2 regions of the Pseudomonas sp. GW821-FHT04C07 genome follow, and region 1 is predicted to be linked to the other one. Evidence: riboswitches for the same ligand, from Rfam matches in the RefSeq annotation. Region 1 holds a riboswitch; the other holds the start of a gene.

Region 1 (8,037 bases):
TCGCTGTCGAGCTTTTCGTCCAGTTGCAGTTCGCGGTCGATCCGGGTTTCGCGCACCAGTTTCAGAATGTCGCGCTGCAACTCCCGGGCTCGGCGCGGATCAAGCAACTGCGCTTCGTAATACTCGTCGGCCAGCAACTCGAGATCGCGCAGCGGGCCGTAGGTTTCAGCGCGGGTCAACGGCGGCATCAGGTGATCGATGATTACCGCCTGGGTGCGACGCTTGGCCTGGGCGCCCTCACCCGGGTCATTGACGATAAACGGATAGATGTTCGGCAATGGCCCCAGCAGCGCATCCGGCCAGCAGTTTTCCGAAAGACCGACGCCCTTGCCCGGCAACCACTCGAGGTTGCCGTGCTTGCCGACGTGGATTACCCCATGGGTGCCGTAGGTTTGTCGCAACCAGAAATAGAACGCCAGATAGCCATGAGGCGGCACCAGGTCCGGGTCGTGATAGACCGCGCTCGGGTCGACCTGATAGCCCCGCGCCGGTTGAATGCCAACGAAAGTCAGGCCAATACGCAAACCTGCAATCATCATCCGCCCGCCGCGAAACATCGGATCGCTTTCAGGCGCGCCCCAGCGCTCAAGCACCGCGTTGCGATTGGCTTCGGGCAAGGCGTTGAACATCGAAAAATAGTCGTCCAGTGCCAGGCTTTGCTGGCATGGCCGCTGGTCGATGCTCTCCAGATCATTGCTGACCCCGCCAAGCAATTGCTGAATCAGCGCTGTGCCACTTTCAGGCAGTTGCGCCGGCAGCGGATAGCCCTCAGCGTGCAGCGCCCGCAGGATATTCAGCGCAGCGGCCGGGGTGTCGAGGCCCACGCCGTTGCCGATCCGACCATCGCGGGTCGGGTAGTTGGCGAGAATCAGCGCGATACGCTTTTCGCCGTTCGGTACCCGCGCCAGATCAATCCAGCGCCGCGCCAGTTCTGCGACAAAATCCATACGCGCAGGCGCAGGTCGGTAGCAGACCACATCGGACTGACTGCGCTCGCTGCGCCAGGCCAGGTCCTTGAAGCTGATGGGCCGACTGATGATGCGCCCGTCCAGCTCCGGCAAAGCGATATGCATGGCCAGGTCTCGCGGCCCGAGGCCCTGCTCGCTGGCGCGCCAGCCGGGCTCGTTGTCCTGGGCGCAGATCGCCTGGATCACCGGGATATTACGCCGGAAAGGCCGCAGATGCGGTGCTTCAGGACTGGACTGGGCAAAACCGGTGGTGTTCAGAATCACCCCAGCCTCGACCTCGTCCAGCCAATCCTCGACCATCGCCAGGCAGCCAGGCTCTTTCAAACTGGCCAGCGCAATCGGCAACGGGTTAAGCCCCGCCGCCTGCAAGCGCTGGCAGAAAACATCGATAAAAGCGGTGTTCGCCGCCTGCAGGTGCGAGCGATAGAACAACACCGCCGCCACGGGTTGATCAGCGTGCCAGTCGGCTTGCCAATCGCTGAGCGTGGCGCTGCTTTTGCGCGGATGGTAAATCGCCGTACGCGGCAGGATTTGTGGTTCGGCCCATGGGTAATCGCGATCCAGCCAGCGACTGGCCAGGCAGCGATACAGGTCCAGCGCGTTGCCCAAACCACCTTGACGCAGGAAGTGCCAAAGCCGATCGCGGTCTTCGGCGACCACCGTGCTCAGGTCGCTCAGTTCCGGGTCGGGACGATCGTCGCCGGGCACCAGAACCAGTTGCACGCCCTTTTCGGCCAGCTGCACCAGACGCTCGATGCCGTAACGCCAATAGCCGATCCCGCCGTGCAGCGAGATCAGAATGACTTTGGCGTGACGCAAGACTTCGTCGACATACAGATCGACCGAGGCGTGGTTTTGTACCTGCATCGGATTGGCCAGACGCAGGCTCGGATAGTCGTCTGGTAATTGCTGCGCGGCTTCGGCGAGCAGCGCCAGGCTGGAATCGCCGCTGCACAGGATCACCAGCTCGGCGGGGGTTTGTCCAAGGTCGGCAATGTTGTCATCCGACACGAAACCGCCGGGCTGGGTCCTGAGCAGGTGCATGGCTCAGGCGCCGAGTGCGGCGCGCAATTGCGCTTCGATCAGAGCGGCATCCAGTTCCTGGCCAATCAGCACCAGGCGTGTTGCACGCGGCTCATCGGCGCGCCAGGCACGGTCGAAATGTCTGTCGAAGCGCGTGCCCACGCCCTGGATCAGCAAGCGCATCGGCTTGTTCGCAACCGCCGCGAAGCCTTTGACCCGCAGAATGCCGTGCTGAACCACCAGCTGGGTCAGGGCATCCAGCAGCAGGCTTTCGTCGGCCTGGGGCAGTTCGATGGAAATGGAATCGAAGGCGTCGTGGTCATGGTCATCATGCCCTTCACTATCGGCATCACCGTCGTGGTGATGGTCGTGGTGGCTGTGACGGCTGTCGATATGCTCTTCGGAACCGGCGCCCAGACCAATCAAAACCTCCAGAGGCAAGCGACCGCTGCTGGCTTCGATGATTTTTACTGCTGGCGGCAGTTCTTCGGCGACTTCCAGGCGCACTTTGGCCAGGTTTTCAGGGCTGATCAGGTCGGCTTTGTTGAGGATCACCAGGTCGGCGCTGGCCAGCTGGTCGGCGAACAGTTCGTGCAGCGGTGATTCGTGGTCCAGGTTCGGGTCAAGCTTGCGCTGGGCGTCGACTTGATCCGGGAACGCAGCGAAGGTGCCGGCGGCCACGGCCGGGCTGTCGACCACCGTGATCACTGCATCGACAGTGCAGGCACTGCGGATTTCCGGCCACTGGAAGGCTTGCACCAGCGGTTTGGGCAGCGCCAGGCCAGAGGTTTCGATGAGGATGTGATCCAGGTCGGTGCGACGGGCAACCAGCTCGCGCATCACCGGGAAGAACTCTTCCTGGACGGTGCAGCACAGGCAACCGTTGGCCAGTTCATAGACCCGGCCGCTGGCCTCTTCTTCAGTGCAACCGATGGAACATTGCTTGAGAATTTCGCCGTCGATGCCCAGCTCGCCAAATTCGTTGACGATCACCGCGATGCGGCGGCCCTGGGCGTTATCAAGCATATGCCGCAGCAAGGTGGTTTTGCCCGAGCCGAGGAAGCCGGTGACGATGGTGACGGGAAGTTTGGCCAGTGTTTTCATCGGATGCCCTTTGGCAAGGTGGCGGGCATACGGGACGACAACCACACCGATGGGCGCGGAAGATTTCGCCACCGGATCACCCCGCCCGGTTGTAGTGAGAATCTGGTACGAGGCAGGTCTCCTGGCTGACGGCCTGCCGGTCTTTCGACTGGCGATTTCTGCGCCTTCCCGCTCGCTCTATGGATAGAGGGTGCAGTGGCATGGCAGAAACGGAACCGTTCACAGTTGCGGGGGCAGCCGCGGCATTGACCGCGTTCCCTTCTTAGCTTCGGCGAGAGTGCCGAAGAACCTCGAAAGCGCAAGGCTACGCATCGCTTGGGGGCGGGTCAATGTCCGGCGAAATACATCGTTGCCTGATCTGGCGCCTTCGCGGGCAAGCCTCGCTCCTACAAGAGCGCCGCTACACCTGTAGGAGCGAGGCTTGCCCGCGATGAAAGCACCACAGTTACCAGGTGAGAAACCTTGCCAATTGACTCTCATCCCCCGCCCATGCTCTCCTACGCAACTTGTTACGGGTGCCCTTCACAGGGTGAAACGGGAAACCGGTGAGTCATGTGCTTTACTCAAAGCCTTGATCAGTCCGGTGCTGCCCCCGCAACGGTAAGCGAGCGAAGAGTCAGATCCACTGTGCCAGCAGTCCGGCATGGGAAGGTGACTTTTGCAGGTGAAGGCGCTGGCCCAAACCCCTCGTGAGCCCGGAGACCGGCCCGCAATACTGAAATAACAAACCCGCGGTGGGCGGGCGCTGTTTGAACCGCTGCGAGCCTGTCTCGCAGGGGTTTTCATGCGCTCGATTCACCCGCTGACACATCAGAGGGAAGCGCCATGTCGATCATCAGCAGCACCCGCCACGCAGGCACCGCCAGCACCACGTCCACCCTGAGCCAACGTCTGATTGCCGCCATCGGCGCATCGATTCTGGGCGCGTGCCTGGTGTATTTCGCCGGTTTCTCGCATATCGAAGCGGTGCACAACGCCGCCCACGACACCCGTCACAGCTCCGCTTTTCCGTGCCATTGAGACCTGCTGACATGATCAAGCGTATTGCGCAAACCGCAGGTTTCACAGGGCTGCTCGCGGCCTTGTTGCTGACCTTGCTGCAAAGCTTCTGGGTCGCGCCGCTGATTCTCCAGGCGGAAACCTATGAAAAGGCCCCGGCCGCCGAAGTTCACGAACACGCTGAAGGCGCCATGGCCGGTCATACCCACGATGCCGAAGCCTGGGAGCCGGAGGACGGCTGGCAGCGCGTGCTCTCGACCACCGGTGGCAATCTGGTGGTGGCCGTCGGTTTCGCCCTGATGCTTGCGGGTCTCTATACCCTGCGCGCTCCGGGTCGCACGTCCGAAGGTTTGCTCTGGGGCCTGGCCGGTTACGCGACCTTCTGCCTGGCACCGACCATGGGCCTGCCGCCGGAGCTGCCCGGCACTGCCGCCGCTGACCTGCTGCAACGGCAGACCTGGTGGGCCGGGACCGCGGCGTCCACCGCTGTCGGCATTGCGCTGATCGTGTTTGGCAAACACTGGCTATTGAAGATTCTCGGCGTGGCAATTCTGGCGGTACCGCACATCATTGGCGCGCCGCAACCGCAGGTGCATTCCAGCCTGGCGCCGGAAGCGCTCGAAGCACAATTCAAAATCGCTTCGCAATTGACCAACGCCGCGTTCTGGCTGGCCCTGGGCCTGATCAGCGCCTGGTTGTTCCGTCGCAAAAGCGAAGGCCAATACCGCGCATGACTGACATCAGCACAGCGCCGACCCTGGTGGTCGGCCTGGGCTGCCAGCGTGGCTGCCCCGCCGCCACGCTACAGGCGTTGCTCGATCAGGCGTTGCAGGCTCACCACATCGATCTGCAAGCGATCCAGGCCCTGGCCAGTATCGACCTGAAACGAGAGGAGCCTGGCCTGCTTGAGCTGGCTGCGCAATTGGCATTGCCGCTGACATTCTTCAGCAGTGCACAGCTCGCTGCCTATGAGCCACAATTGAGTCATCGCTCAGAGATCGCCTTTGAACGCACCGGTTGCTATGGCGTGGCCGAAAGCGCTGCGCTGGCACTGGCCGAGCATCTGACGCAAAGCCCGGCCAAACTGCTGATCTCGCGACAGAAATACGCCCAGGCCACCTTTGCATTGGCATCTGCGCCGTAAAATCCCCGATAATCCCCGCCCTTGATCATGAGCAATCTTCATCTGAAGCATTGCCGACACGACTTTGCACAGGAAACAGCCATGACCGTCTACTTTATCGGCGCAGGTCCCGGCGACCCGGAACTGATCACCGTCAAAGGCCAGCGGCTGATCCGCAGTTGCCCGGTCATCATCTATGCCGGCTCGCTGGTGCCCGCTGCCGTGCTGGAAGGCCACCAGGCCGAACAGGTGATCAACAGCGCAGAATTGCACCTGGAGCAGATCATTGAATTGATCAAGACCGCCCATGGCAAAGGTCAGGACGTGGCCCGGGTGCATTCCGGCGATCCGAGCCTGTACGGCGCAATTGGCGAGCAGATTCGCTATTTGCGCGAGTTGAATATTCCCTTTGAAATCATCCCTGGCGTAACGGCAACCGCAGCCTGCGCGGCCCTGCTGGGCGCGGAGCTGACGCTACCGGACGTGTCCCAGAGCGTGATTCTGACCCGCTATGCCGACAAAACGGCGATGCCGGCCGGGGAAGAACTCGGCAGCCTGGCACAGCATGGAGCGACCATGGCGATTCATCTGGGGGTCAATCATCTGGAGAAAATCATCGCCGAACTGGTCCCGCACTATGGCCTGGACTGCCCGATTGCAGTGATTCATCGCGCCACCTGGCCGGATCAGGATTGGGTGGTGGGCACATTGGCTGATATTACTGAAAAGGTTCAGGCAAAGGGATTTCGTCGTACCGCGCTCATCCTGGTGGGTCGGGTGCTGGCCAGCGACAATTTCAGTGAATCGTCGCTGTATCGTGCCGGGCATGCGCATTTGTACAGACCCTGAACATGATCGTCCCCACGCTCGCGCGTGGGAACACCTCAACGGACGCTCTGCGTCAGCTCCTGGGACGCGGAGCGTCCCGGGCTGCATTCCCACGCGGAGCATGGGAACGATCAATACGAGGGCTATGTAATGACCACCTCAAATCCCAGGCATAAAAAAACGGCGCTCACGGGGCGCCGTTTTTTCTGTTTGCAGCGAACACCTTAGTAGTAGGCGTTTTCTTTCTGCGTATGGTCGGTGACGTCGCGTACACCTTTAAGCTCCGGAATACGCTCAAGCAGTGTGCGCTCGATGCCTTCCTTCAAGGTGACATCAGCCTGGCCGCAGCCCTGGCAACCACCGCCGAATTTCAGCACGGCGATACCGTCTTCAACCACATCGATCAGGCTGACCTGACCGCCGTGGCTGGCCAGCCCCGGGTTGATTTCGGTTTGCAGGTAATAGTTGATGCGCTCGTTCACCGGGCTGTCAGCGTTGACCATCGGAACTTTGGCGTTTGGCGCCTTGATGGTCAGTTGGCCGCCCATACGATCGGTGGCGTAATCAACCACGGCATCGTCCAGGAAGGCTTCGCTGAAGGAATCGATATAAGCGGTGAAGCTTTTGAGCCCCAGCGCGGTATCTTCCGGTTTTTCTTCGCCCGGCTTGCAATAGGCAATACAGGTTTCGGCGTATTGGGTGCCAGGCTGGGTAATAAAGACTCGGATGCCGATTCCCGGGGTGTTCTGCTTGGAAAGCAGATCAGCCAGATAATCGTGGGCAGCATCGGTAATGGTAATAGCGGTCATGGAAACTCCTCGCAGGCTTGGACGCAGTTTACGCCAATCATCGCGCCGGACAAAGTCCTAGTATTTTTGTCGGGAAAGAACTGGCCATCCTCACCATCGATTACAGGTTCTCGTAGCGGTTCATGTCCAGCACGCCCGCTTCCACCGGCTCGGTTGCGCGAATGTACTCGGTCAGGTCATGGAAGTACTGCCAGAACTGTGGATGGCTGCGACGAATCCCCCAGCGATCAACGATTTTCTCGAAGTGATCAGCATCCTTGGCGCTCTCCATTCGCGCAACAAACTCGGGAACCTGCTCGGCCGGGATGTTGAAGATGAAGTTCGGATAGCTGCTGAGTACGCCTGGATAAATCGTCAACGTATCCAATCCGGGTTGATAACGCAGCGCCTCGCCGAGCAGGAACGCCACGTTACTGTGGGCGCGGTTGCGCAGCAGGCTGTAGACCTCACGCTTGCCGCTTTTGGTCTCGATGCGCAGCATCGTGGCCTCTGGCAACTGATCGATGACCCGAAGCCCCGCAGCCGGGCGCGAGACCAGGCGACTCAAGGCCTGTTCGGCGTCTTGCAGGGCCGGATCGATATTCGGCCGTGAGCAATACGCGCCGTCACAGCGATTGATCGGGTCAGGCCTGGCGTTCAAGTCACCGTAGCGCGCCAGCAGTTGGTTGGCGAAATCGCGCTTCGGGTCCTTTTCATCCAGCTTCAGTGCGGTGCGTTTGTCGTTGTCGATGCTTTCATAGTCCAGCCACATCTTGAACTTGCCGCTGCTCTGGTACCAATCGTCGAGATAATCGTTCCGGGAATCGGCCGGCATCAGGCGCAGGAAGTTCTGCTCGGCGCCGTTGCGGATCAGGTCGAAATACAGACGGGTCTGGGCCTGGTGGGAAACGTTTCCGAATACATCGAAATTGACCGCCAACTGATAATACGTGCGTTCCAGCAACGGATAGTCGAACAGCCACATCGTTTGCGGTACGTCACCGATCAAGCCTTTGTTCACCGAGGCGCTGTCGAAGTGGCGGAAAATGCTTAGCAAGGCGTTGTCGTTGCCGGCCCACAGAGTCGACCAGCTTGGTGCTGGCGCATCGGCGTAGGTGTCCCGGCGCAAGGCTTCATATTCGTTGCGCTTGTCGCGATAGTTGTGCCACAGGGTCAAGACACTGCCGACATCATCATTTTGTCC
Region 2 (8,037 bases), on a different contig from region 1:
GCTGCACTCGGCTATGTCGAGCGGCTTTGCGAAGCCGACGCCGGCTGGACCGAAAGCCTGATCTATCTCTGGGGCAAGGATGGCGTCGGGCGTACGCACTTGCTGCAAGCCGCTTGCTTGCGTTTTGAACAAATGGGCGAGCCGGCGGTGTACTTGCCGCTGGCAGAGTTGCTGGATCGCGGTATCGAAATTCTCGACAACCTTGAGCAATACGAGCTGGTCTGTCTGGATGATTTGCAGGCGGTAGCGGGGCGAGCGGACTGGGAAGAGGCGTTGTTCCATCTGTTCAACCGTTTGCGTGACAGTGGTCGGCGTCTGCTGATCGCCGCTTCAACCTCCCCACGTGAATTGCCGGTGAAGCTGGCGGACTTGAAATCACGCTTGACCCTGGCGTTGATTTTCCAGATGCGTCCACTGTCCGATGAAGACAAGCTGCGAGCTCTGCAATTGCGTGCTTCGCGTCGTGGTCTGCACCTGACCGATGAGGTCGGGCACTTTATCCTCACTCGCGGCACTCGCAGCATGAGTGCGTTGTTCGAGCTGCTGGAACGTCTCGATCAGGCTTCGTTGCAGGCGCAACGCAAGCTGACCATTCCCTTCCTTAAAGAAACCCTAGGCTGGTAAAACCGCAGTCTGTAGCGCTTTTTTGGCACTTTCAAGGCGCCAGAAAACCCGCTCCAGGGATGCTTCCAGGGTGCGCGAGCGTTTATATCGGGCTTAAGGCCTTAGATGTAAACGAGAAACCGATAAGTCACATTTACATCGATTGAATTTGCAAATGAGGATGATAGAAGGCATAGTCGCGGCTTCTTTATATCTTCAGCCACGGTCGTGCCCATGCTAAAGCGCTTCGCACCCCTCGTGCCTCTCGCACTCGTCACCCTGTTGTTTGGTTGCGCTGCTCACTCTCCGGTGTCGCAACAGCAAGAACAACAGTTTAAAAATTCTGTTACTGCCCAGTCTTCCGCTGCTTACCGGGAAGAACTGGCGACTGAAAAAGAACTGGCCGACTTCGCCGGCAGCAAGCCGTACCAGCTGCCAGTTCTGGCCGACAGCATCCTTGAGCGTGGTATGTCTCTGATCGGTACCCGCTACCGTTTCGGTGGCACCTCCGAGGCTGGCTTCGATTGCAGCGGCTTCATCGGTTATCTGTTTCGTGAAGAGGCGGGCATGAATTTGCCGCGCTCCACTCGCGAGATGATCAACGTTGACGCACCGCTGGTCGCTCGCAACAACCTCAAGCCCGGTGATCTGCTGTTCTTCAGCACCAGTGGTCGCCGTGGCCGTGTCAGTCACGCGGGGATCTACCTGGGTGATGACCAGTTCATCCACTCCAGCAGCCGTCGTAGCGGTGGTGTTCGAGTCGATAACCTGGGCGACAGCTACTGGAGCAAAACCTTCATCGAAGCCAAGCGCGCACTCGCCATGGCCCCGACCACGGTCACTGCTAGCAAGTAATCAATCTTTTTGTAAGGTTAAGTTAAAGTCTTACTTGAAGTTTGACGCGTAGCCGCTAGAATCCTGACCTATTGTTGATAACCTAACCGCGTAAGCCCTGCTTACGCGGTTTTGTTTTCAGCCTCACGGCAGAGAAAGCCGCATCCAGATCAGGATTGTTCTGCATATGTCGACGTCGGCCCGCCTCGCCCTTCTCGTTTTCGCCGCACTGCTCAGTGCATGCGCCAGCCATACTCCGCCGCCAGCTCCGGTGGTTCGGCCTCCTGTTTTCGCTTCCCCTCAAACCTATTCGCCTGCCGCTGAAGACGTGCTTTTCCGTGCGTTGGGCCTGGTGGGTACGCCTTATCGTTGGGGGGGTAATACACCGGATTCGGGTTTTGATTGCAGTGGCCTGATCGGCTATGTCTATCGCGATGCAGCTGGCATCACTCTGCCGCGTTCGACCCGCGAGATGATCGGCATGCGCGCTCAGGATGTCGACCAGAATGCACTGCAAACCGGCGATCTGGTATTTTTCGCCACCAATGGCGGCTCGCAAGTCAGTCACGCCGGGATCTATGTCGGCGAAGGCCGGTTTGTTCACGCGCCGGCCACTGGCGGAACGGTTAAGCTGGACAGTCTGTCCAAAACCTATTGGCAGAAAGCCTATCTAAGCGCCAAGCGGGTATTGCAGCCTGAGCATCTGGCGCGCAACCCTTAGGTCGCACCTTTGCAGAGGTTGTCATGACCGCTCGCACTCTCAATCTCGACGATTCCCTCTACAGCTATCTGCTGGATGTTTCCCTGCGCGAAACGCCGTTGTTGCGCCGCTTGCGTGACGAAACCCAGGCCTTGCCCATGGCCCGCTGGCAGGTGGCGCCCGAGCAGGGTCAGTTCCTCGCGTTGTTGGTCAAGCTGACCGGCGCCAGGCGTTTGCTGGAAGTCGGTACTTTCACCGGCTACAGCGCCTTGTGCATGGCCGCAGCCTTGCCGGATGACGGTACCTTGATTTGCTGCGATATCCCGGGTGATTACAACGCCACTGCACGCCGTTACTGGCAGGAGGCGGGTGTGGCGCAGCGAATTGATTTGCGTCTGGCGCCTGCACTGGAAACCCTGGCGCAGATCGAGCAGCAAGGGCAGGGTGGCTGTTTCGACTTGATCTTCATCGATGCTGACAAAGCCAACTATCCAGCCTATCTGGAGAGTGCCTTGCGTCTGCTGCGAAGTGGCGGTCTGGCGATTTTCGATAACACGCTGTGGAGCGGGCGGGTGCTTGAGGTGAATCCTGAGAGTGAAGACACTCGAGCCATCCAGGCATTGAACCGCGCCTTGAAGGATGACTTGCGTGTCGACTTGTCACTGTTGCCGTTAGGCGATGGCCTGACGTTGTGCCGCAAACTGTAGGAGCACAGCTTGCTGGCGATGGCGATGGCGATGGCGATGGCGATGGCGATGGCGATGGCAGTGGCGAGTTGCGGCTTGAGTATGCTGGTTCCCCTATGAATGCACCGATGTAACCATAGAGAGGCGAAGCTGCCCGGTGGTTCAGCGTTTCAGCCGCGGGCTTCTTTGAATAGCACGGCGACGCCCGGATGATAGTTGCCTGCTTCATTGCGCAACTTGTGATAGGGGTAAGGGAAGTACCAGGCCACGGCGCAGGTATGTTCCTTTTGCAGATCGTCGACCATGTCCTGGAGTTCTTCGGGGGTGGCGCTGTGTTGGGGTTTGTGTGGCGCTACGAACAGACAGCCGAGCTTCAGATCGCTGGCGTAGCTGATCTTCCTGGCATCGCTCACGGCGTCGAGCAGCGCTTGAGTGAGGTTCAGGTTATTGACCCGTGGCCAGCGCTGGGTGGCCTGGATGTAGACCCGTTCCTCATTGGTGGCGATGTAGAGGTCGGCACGTCCATTGCGGTCGCCGTCTTCCTGCTGTTTTTTCGTCGGGGTCTGTTCCAGTGTCACCATTTCCGACATCCAGGCGGCAGCCGAGAGCAGCCCAAGGTTGGCGCGTTCATCAAACCAATAAGGGGATTCGTTATCACCGCGTACCTGGATGTAGCGATCGATACATTCAAACCAGCGCTCCAGCACTGGGCGCAGGAATTCCAGCTTCGGATTGCTGATGATCATGCCTTGCATGTTGCCCACCTTTATTTTTGTGATGTTAGTGTTGTGGCTATTTGATATCACTGCTTTCAGTGTGGCACAAGATTGGCGTCAGTTTATTGAACGACGGCACATAATATCGCGGGCGAACGCCCCGGGTTTAATTGACGCTCCACCCCCAACCCTCTAACCTTCGCGACTTGTTTCAGGTGCTCTGTGACCCAAGGTCGACAGAGTGAAACAGGGAAGCCGGTGAGTGTGCGTTCTTTAACAGAACGGACAGCGATCCCGGCGCTGCCCCCGCAACGGTAAATGAGTCAAGGCTGCGCTTTTGGCCACTGTGTCGACTGTCGATACGGGAAGGCGTGCAGCTCGGCAGCGATGCCCCTCATGAGCCCGGAGACCGGCCTGATCCATCCAGCGGCATCACGGTGGGCGATGCCAGGCTTATGCCGTCTATTTCTATTCCTGCCCCCCCGTTATCGTTCCAACGGAGAGCTGCCATGACTGAATCCCCCGATCGTGACGAACGCCATCTGGCGCGTATGTTGCGCAAAAAAGCCGTGATCGACGAGCGTATTGCCAACTCGCCGAACGAGTGCGGGCTGCTGTTGGTCCTGACCGGCAACGGCAAAGGCAAGAGCAGTTCTGCCTTTGGCATGCTTGCACGGGCCATGGGCCACGGAATGAAATGCGGCGTGGTGCAGTTCATCAAGGGTCGCAACAGCACCGGGGAGGAGCTGTTCTTTCGACGCTTCCCCGAGCAAGTACGCTTTCACGTCATGGGCGAAGGCTTCACCTGGGAAACCCAGGATCGCCAGCGTGACATCGCCGCAGCCGAAGCGGCCTGGGAAGTGTCCCGTGAACTGCTGCGTGACCCGGCCATTGGCCTGGTGGTGCTTGACGAGCTGAACATCGCCCTCAAGCACGGTTATCTCGACCTGGACCTGGTTCTCAGCGATTTGCAGGCTCGCCCGCCAATGCAGCACGTGCTGGTAACCGGCCGCGGCGCCAAGCCCGAAATGATTGATCTGGCCGACACGGTTACCGAAATGGGCGTGCTCAAACATGCGTTCCAGGCCGGGATCAAAGCGCAAAAGGGCATTGAGCTGTGAGTATTGAAGCATGAGTGATGCACGTCATTGTCCGGCGGTATTGATCGCCGCACCGGCTTCCGGTCAGGGCAAGACCACCGTGACCGCCGCGCTGGCCCGCTTGCATCGCAATCAGGGGCGCAAGGTGCGGGTATTCAAGTGCGGTCCGGACTTTCTCGACCCAATGATTCTCGAGCGCGCCAGCGGCGCGCCGGTGTATCAATTGGACATGTGGATGGTCGGCGAACAAGAAAGCCGTCGACTGCTGTGGGAAGCGGCGGGCGAGGCTGACCTGATCCTGATCGAAGGCGTCATGGGCCTGTTCGACGGTACGCCATCCAGCGCCGATTTGGCGCGGCACTTCGGCGTGCCGGTGCTCGCCGTGATCGACGGTACGGCCATGGCCCAGACGTTCGGTGCTCTGGCCTTGGGGCTGGCGCGCTATCAGGCGGACTTGCCGTTTGCCGGCGTTCTGGCCAACCGGGTTGGCACGTTGCGCCACGCGCAATTGCTCGAAGGCAGCCTGACCGAAGGCCTGCGCTGGTATGGCGCGCTGTCTCGCGAAACCGGGATCGAACTGCCGAGCCGCCACCTGGGCCTGGTGCAGGCCAGCGAACTGAATGATCTGGATCTGCGCCTCGACGCGGCGGCCGAAGCCTTGGCCAGCAGTTGTGAAGTGGCGTTGCCGCCGGCAGTCGGGTTCGCTGCGCCTGAGGTTGTCGTCGCCGAGCCATTATTAGCCGGTGTGCGGATTGCCGTGGCTCGCGATGAGGCATTTGCTTTCACCTACGGGGCGAGCCTGGACCTGCTACGGGCGATGGGCGCCGAGTTGCTGTTCTTTTCGCCGATCCATGATCGCGAACTGCCCGAGGCTGACAGCTTGTACCTGCCGGGCGGCTACCCGGAATTGCATCATGTTGCGCTGGCGGAAAACGCCACGATGCTGGCTGCGATCCGCGCGCACCACGCGGCCGACAAGCCGTTGCTGGCCGAGTGTGGCGGCATGTTGTATCTGCTCGACTCTCTGACCGATGTCGACGGTCAGCGCGCCGAACTGGTGGGGTTGCTCGCCGGCGAAGCGGTGATGCAAAAGCGTCTCGCGGCGTTGGCCTTGCAGGCGGTTGATCTGCCAGAGGGCTCGTTGCGCGGCCACACCTATCATCACTCGCTGACCAGTACAGCGCTTGAGCCGATAGCCCGGGGCCTGAGTCCTAACGGTGGGCGTGGCGCCGAAGCGGTCTACCGTGACGGTCGAATGACCGCTTCCTATGTGCACTTCTATTTCCCTTCCAATCCCTCTGCGGTGGCAGCACTTTTTGCGCCTGGCTCGCAAACCGCTATCGCGAGCAAGCTCGCTCCCACACTAGATCGTGTACTTCCTGTAGGAGCGAGCTTGCTCGCGAAGAGGCCATGACCGACAACGCCTTTAGTCCGGCCGAACGTGAGGCTGTTTATCGCGTGATTGGCGAGCGCCGCGACATGCGTCACTTTGCTGGCGGCACCGTCGAGCCCGAACTGCTCAGGCGTCTGCTCGAGGCCGCCCATCAAGCTCCAAGCGTGGGCCTGATGCAGCCGTGGCGGTTTATCCGCATCACCGACCGCCCGTTGCGCGGCAAAATTCAGCAACTGGTCGAAGAAGAACGTGTACGCACTGCCGAGGCGCTGGGCGAACGTTCCGACGACTTCATGAAGTTGAAAGTCGAAGGCATCAACGACTGCGCTGAAGTGCTGGTCGCCGCGCTGATGGACGATCGCGAGCGGCATATCTTTGGGCGCCGGACCTTGCCGGAGATGGACATGGCGTCGTTGTCCTGCGCTATTCAGAATCTCTGGCTGGCGTCCCGCGCCGAAGGCCTGGGGATGGGCTGGGTGTCGCTGTTCGAGCCCCAGGCGCTGGCCGACTTGCTGGGTCTGCCGGCCGGGGCCAAACCGCTGGCGGTATTGTGCCTGGGTCCGGTCACGGCGTTTTATCCGGCCCCCATGTTGGTGCTTGAAGGCTGGGCGCAGCCGCGCCCGCTGAGTGAATTGCTGTATGAGAATTATTGGGGAGTGAGTCAATGAGTGTGGCGTTGTTGAGTGCCGCCGCGGTCGCGCTGGATGCGCTGCTGGGCGAACCCAGGCGCTGGCATCCGCTGGTGGCGTTCGGCCGTTTTGCCGATCGCATCGAGCAACGTTTCAACTCCGGCGGTCGTGGCTGGCGCAGTCACGGCGTCACTGCCTGGGTGATGGCGGTGTTGCCGCTGACTCTATTGGTGACCGCCTTTGCCTGGCTGCCATATATCGGTTGGCTGGTCGAGATCCTCGCGTTGTATTGCGCCCTTGGCTTGCGCAGCCTTGGCGAGCATGTCAAGCCGGTCGCTCAGGCTCTGCGCAGCGATGACCTGGAGCAAGCACGACGTCGAGTGGGCTATCTGGTCAGCCGTCAGACCAGTGAGCTTGATTCCACGGAAGTCGCCCGGGCCGCCACTGAGTCGGTGTTGGAAAACGGTAGCGATGCGGTGTTCGCTGCGTTGTTCTGGTTTGCCGTCGCCGGCGCACCGGGGGTGGTGCTGTATCGCCTGAGTAATACGCTGGACGCGATGTGGGGCTATCGCAATGAACGCTTCGAACGCTTTGGCTGGGCGGCGGCGAAGATCGACGATGCTCTTAACTATATTCCTGCTCGCCTGGTTGCCCTGACCTACGCGCTCTTGGGCAAGACCCGTCTGGCGCTGAAGTGCTGGCGGACTCAGGGACCCACCTGGGACAGCCCGAACGCAGGTCCGGTAATGGCAGCGGGCGCGGGGGCCTTGGGCGTAGAGTTGGGCGGGGCAGCGATCTACCACGGTGAACTGCACCAGCGTCCGCAACTGGGTGAGGGCGTGCCGGCTGATGCCAACTCCATCGACCGTGGCTGGCAACTGGTGCAGCGCGGGGTGTGGTTATGGTTGCTGATTTTCTGCGTGGGAGCTGAGCTCTATGCTTGACCACGGCGGACGGTTGCGCAAGGCCGCGCTGCAATACGGTATTGCCGAAGCGGATTGGCTGGACCTGTCCAGTGGCCTTGCGCCTTGGCCGTGGCCGGTACCGCAGATCCCTCTGCGGGCCTGGGCGCGTTTGCCGGAAACCGATGATGGTCTTGAGCAAGCCGCCTGCGATTACTACGGCGCGACTCAAGTGCTACCGGTTCCGGGCTCGCAAGCGGCGATCCAGTTGCTGCCGCGATTACGCCGTGCCGGCAAGGTTGGCGTGCTCTCGCCCTGTTACGCCGAGCATGCCGAGGCATGGCGCCGCTGCGGCTACATCGTGCGTGAGGTGCTGGAGCAGGAAGTAGACTTCTTTCTCGACCACCTTGACGTGCTGGTGGTGGTCAACCCGAATAACCCCACCGGCCTGAGCCTGACCCCGGATCGGTTACT

The links. Region 1 has a riboswitch for cobalamin ahead of AC07UI_RS15380 (CbtB domain-containing protein). Riboswitches for the same ligand answer to the same signal wherever they lie in the genome.
Region 2: another riboswitch for cobalamin. It lies ahead of cobO (cob(I)yrinic acid a,c-diamide adenosyltransferase); the one in region 1 lies ahead of AC07UI_RS15380 (CbtB domain-containing protein).

The regions. Positions count from the first base shown of each region.
Region 1 covers NZ_JBWKTM010000007.1:221,594-229,630, forward strand. Annotated here, with positions in the region: gene cobN (cobaltochelatase subunit CobN) at 1-2,012, opposite strand, end outside; gene cobW (cobalamin biosynthesis protein CobW) at 2,016-3,095, opposite strand; cobalamin riboswitch at 3,190-3,403, opposite strand; cobalamin riboswitch at 3,592-3,820, shown strand; gene AC07UI_RS15380 (CbtB domain-containing protein) at 3,921-4,115, shown strand; gene AC07UI_RS15385 (CbtA family protein) at 4,127-4,828, shown strand; gene AC07UI_RS15390 (cobalamin biosynthesis protein) at 4,825-5,238, shown strand; gene cobM (precorrin-4 C(11)-methyltransferase) at 5,320-6,066, shown strand; gene nfuA (Fe-S biogenesis protein NfuA) at 6,270-6,854, opposite strand; gene AC07UI_RS15405 (fatty acid cis/trans isomerase) at 6,955-8,037, opposite strand, start outside.
Region 2 covers NZ_JBWKTM010000009.1:84,178-92,214, forward strand. Annotated here, with positions in the region: gene hda (DnaA regulatory inactivator Hda) at 1-624, shown strand, start outside; gene AC07UI_RS17625 (C40 family peptidase) at 838-1,458, shown strand; gene AC07UI_RS17630 (C40 family peptidase) at 1,625-2,158, shown strand; gene AC07UI_RS17635 (class I SAM-dependent methyltransferase) at 2,182-2,844, shown strand; gene AC07UI_RS17640 (hypothetical protein) at 2,994-3,578, opposite strand; cobalamin riboswitch at 3,736-3,971, shown strand; gene cobO (cob(I)yrinic acid a,c-diamide adenosyltransferase) at 4,049-4,660, shown strand; gene AC07UI_RS17650 (cobyrinic acid a,c-diamide synthase CobB) at 4,671-6,053, shown strand; gene bluB (5,6-dimethylbenzimidazole synthase) at 6,050-6,700, shown strand; gene cbiB (adenosylcobinamide-phosphate synthase CbiB) at 6,697-7,605, shown strand; gene cobD (threonine-phosphate decarboxylase CobD) at 7,598-8,037, shown strand, end outside.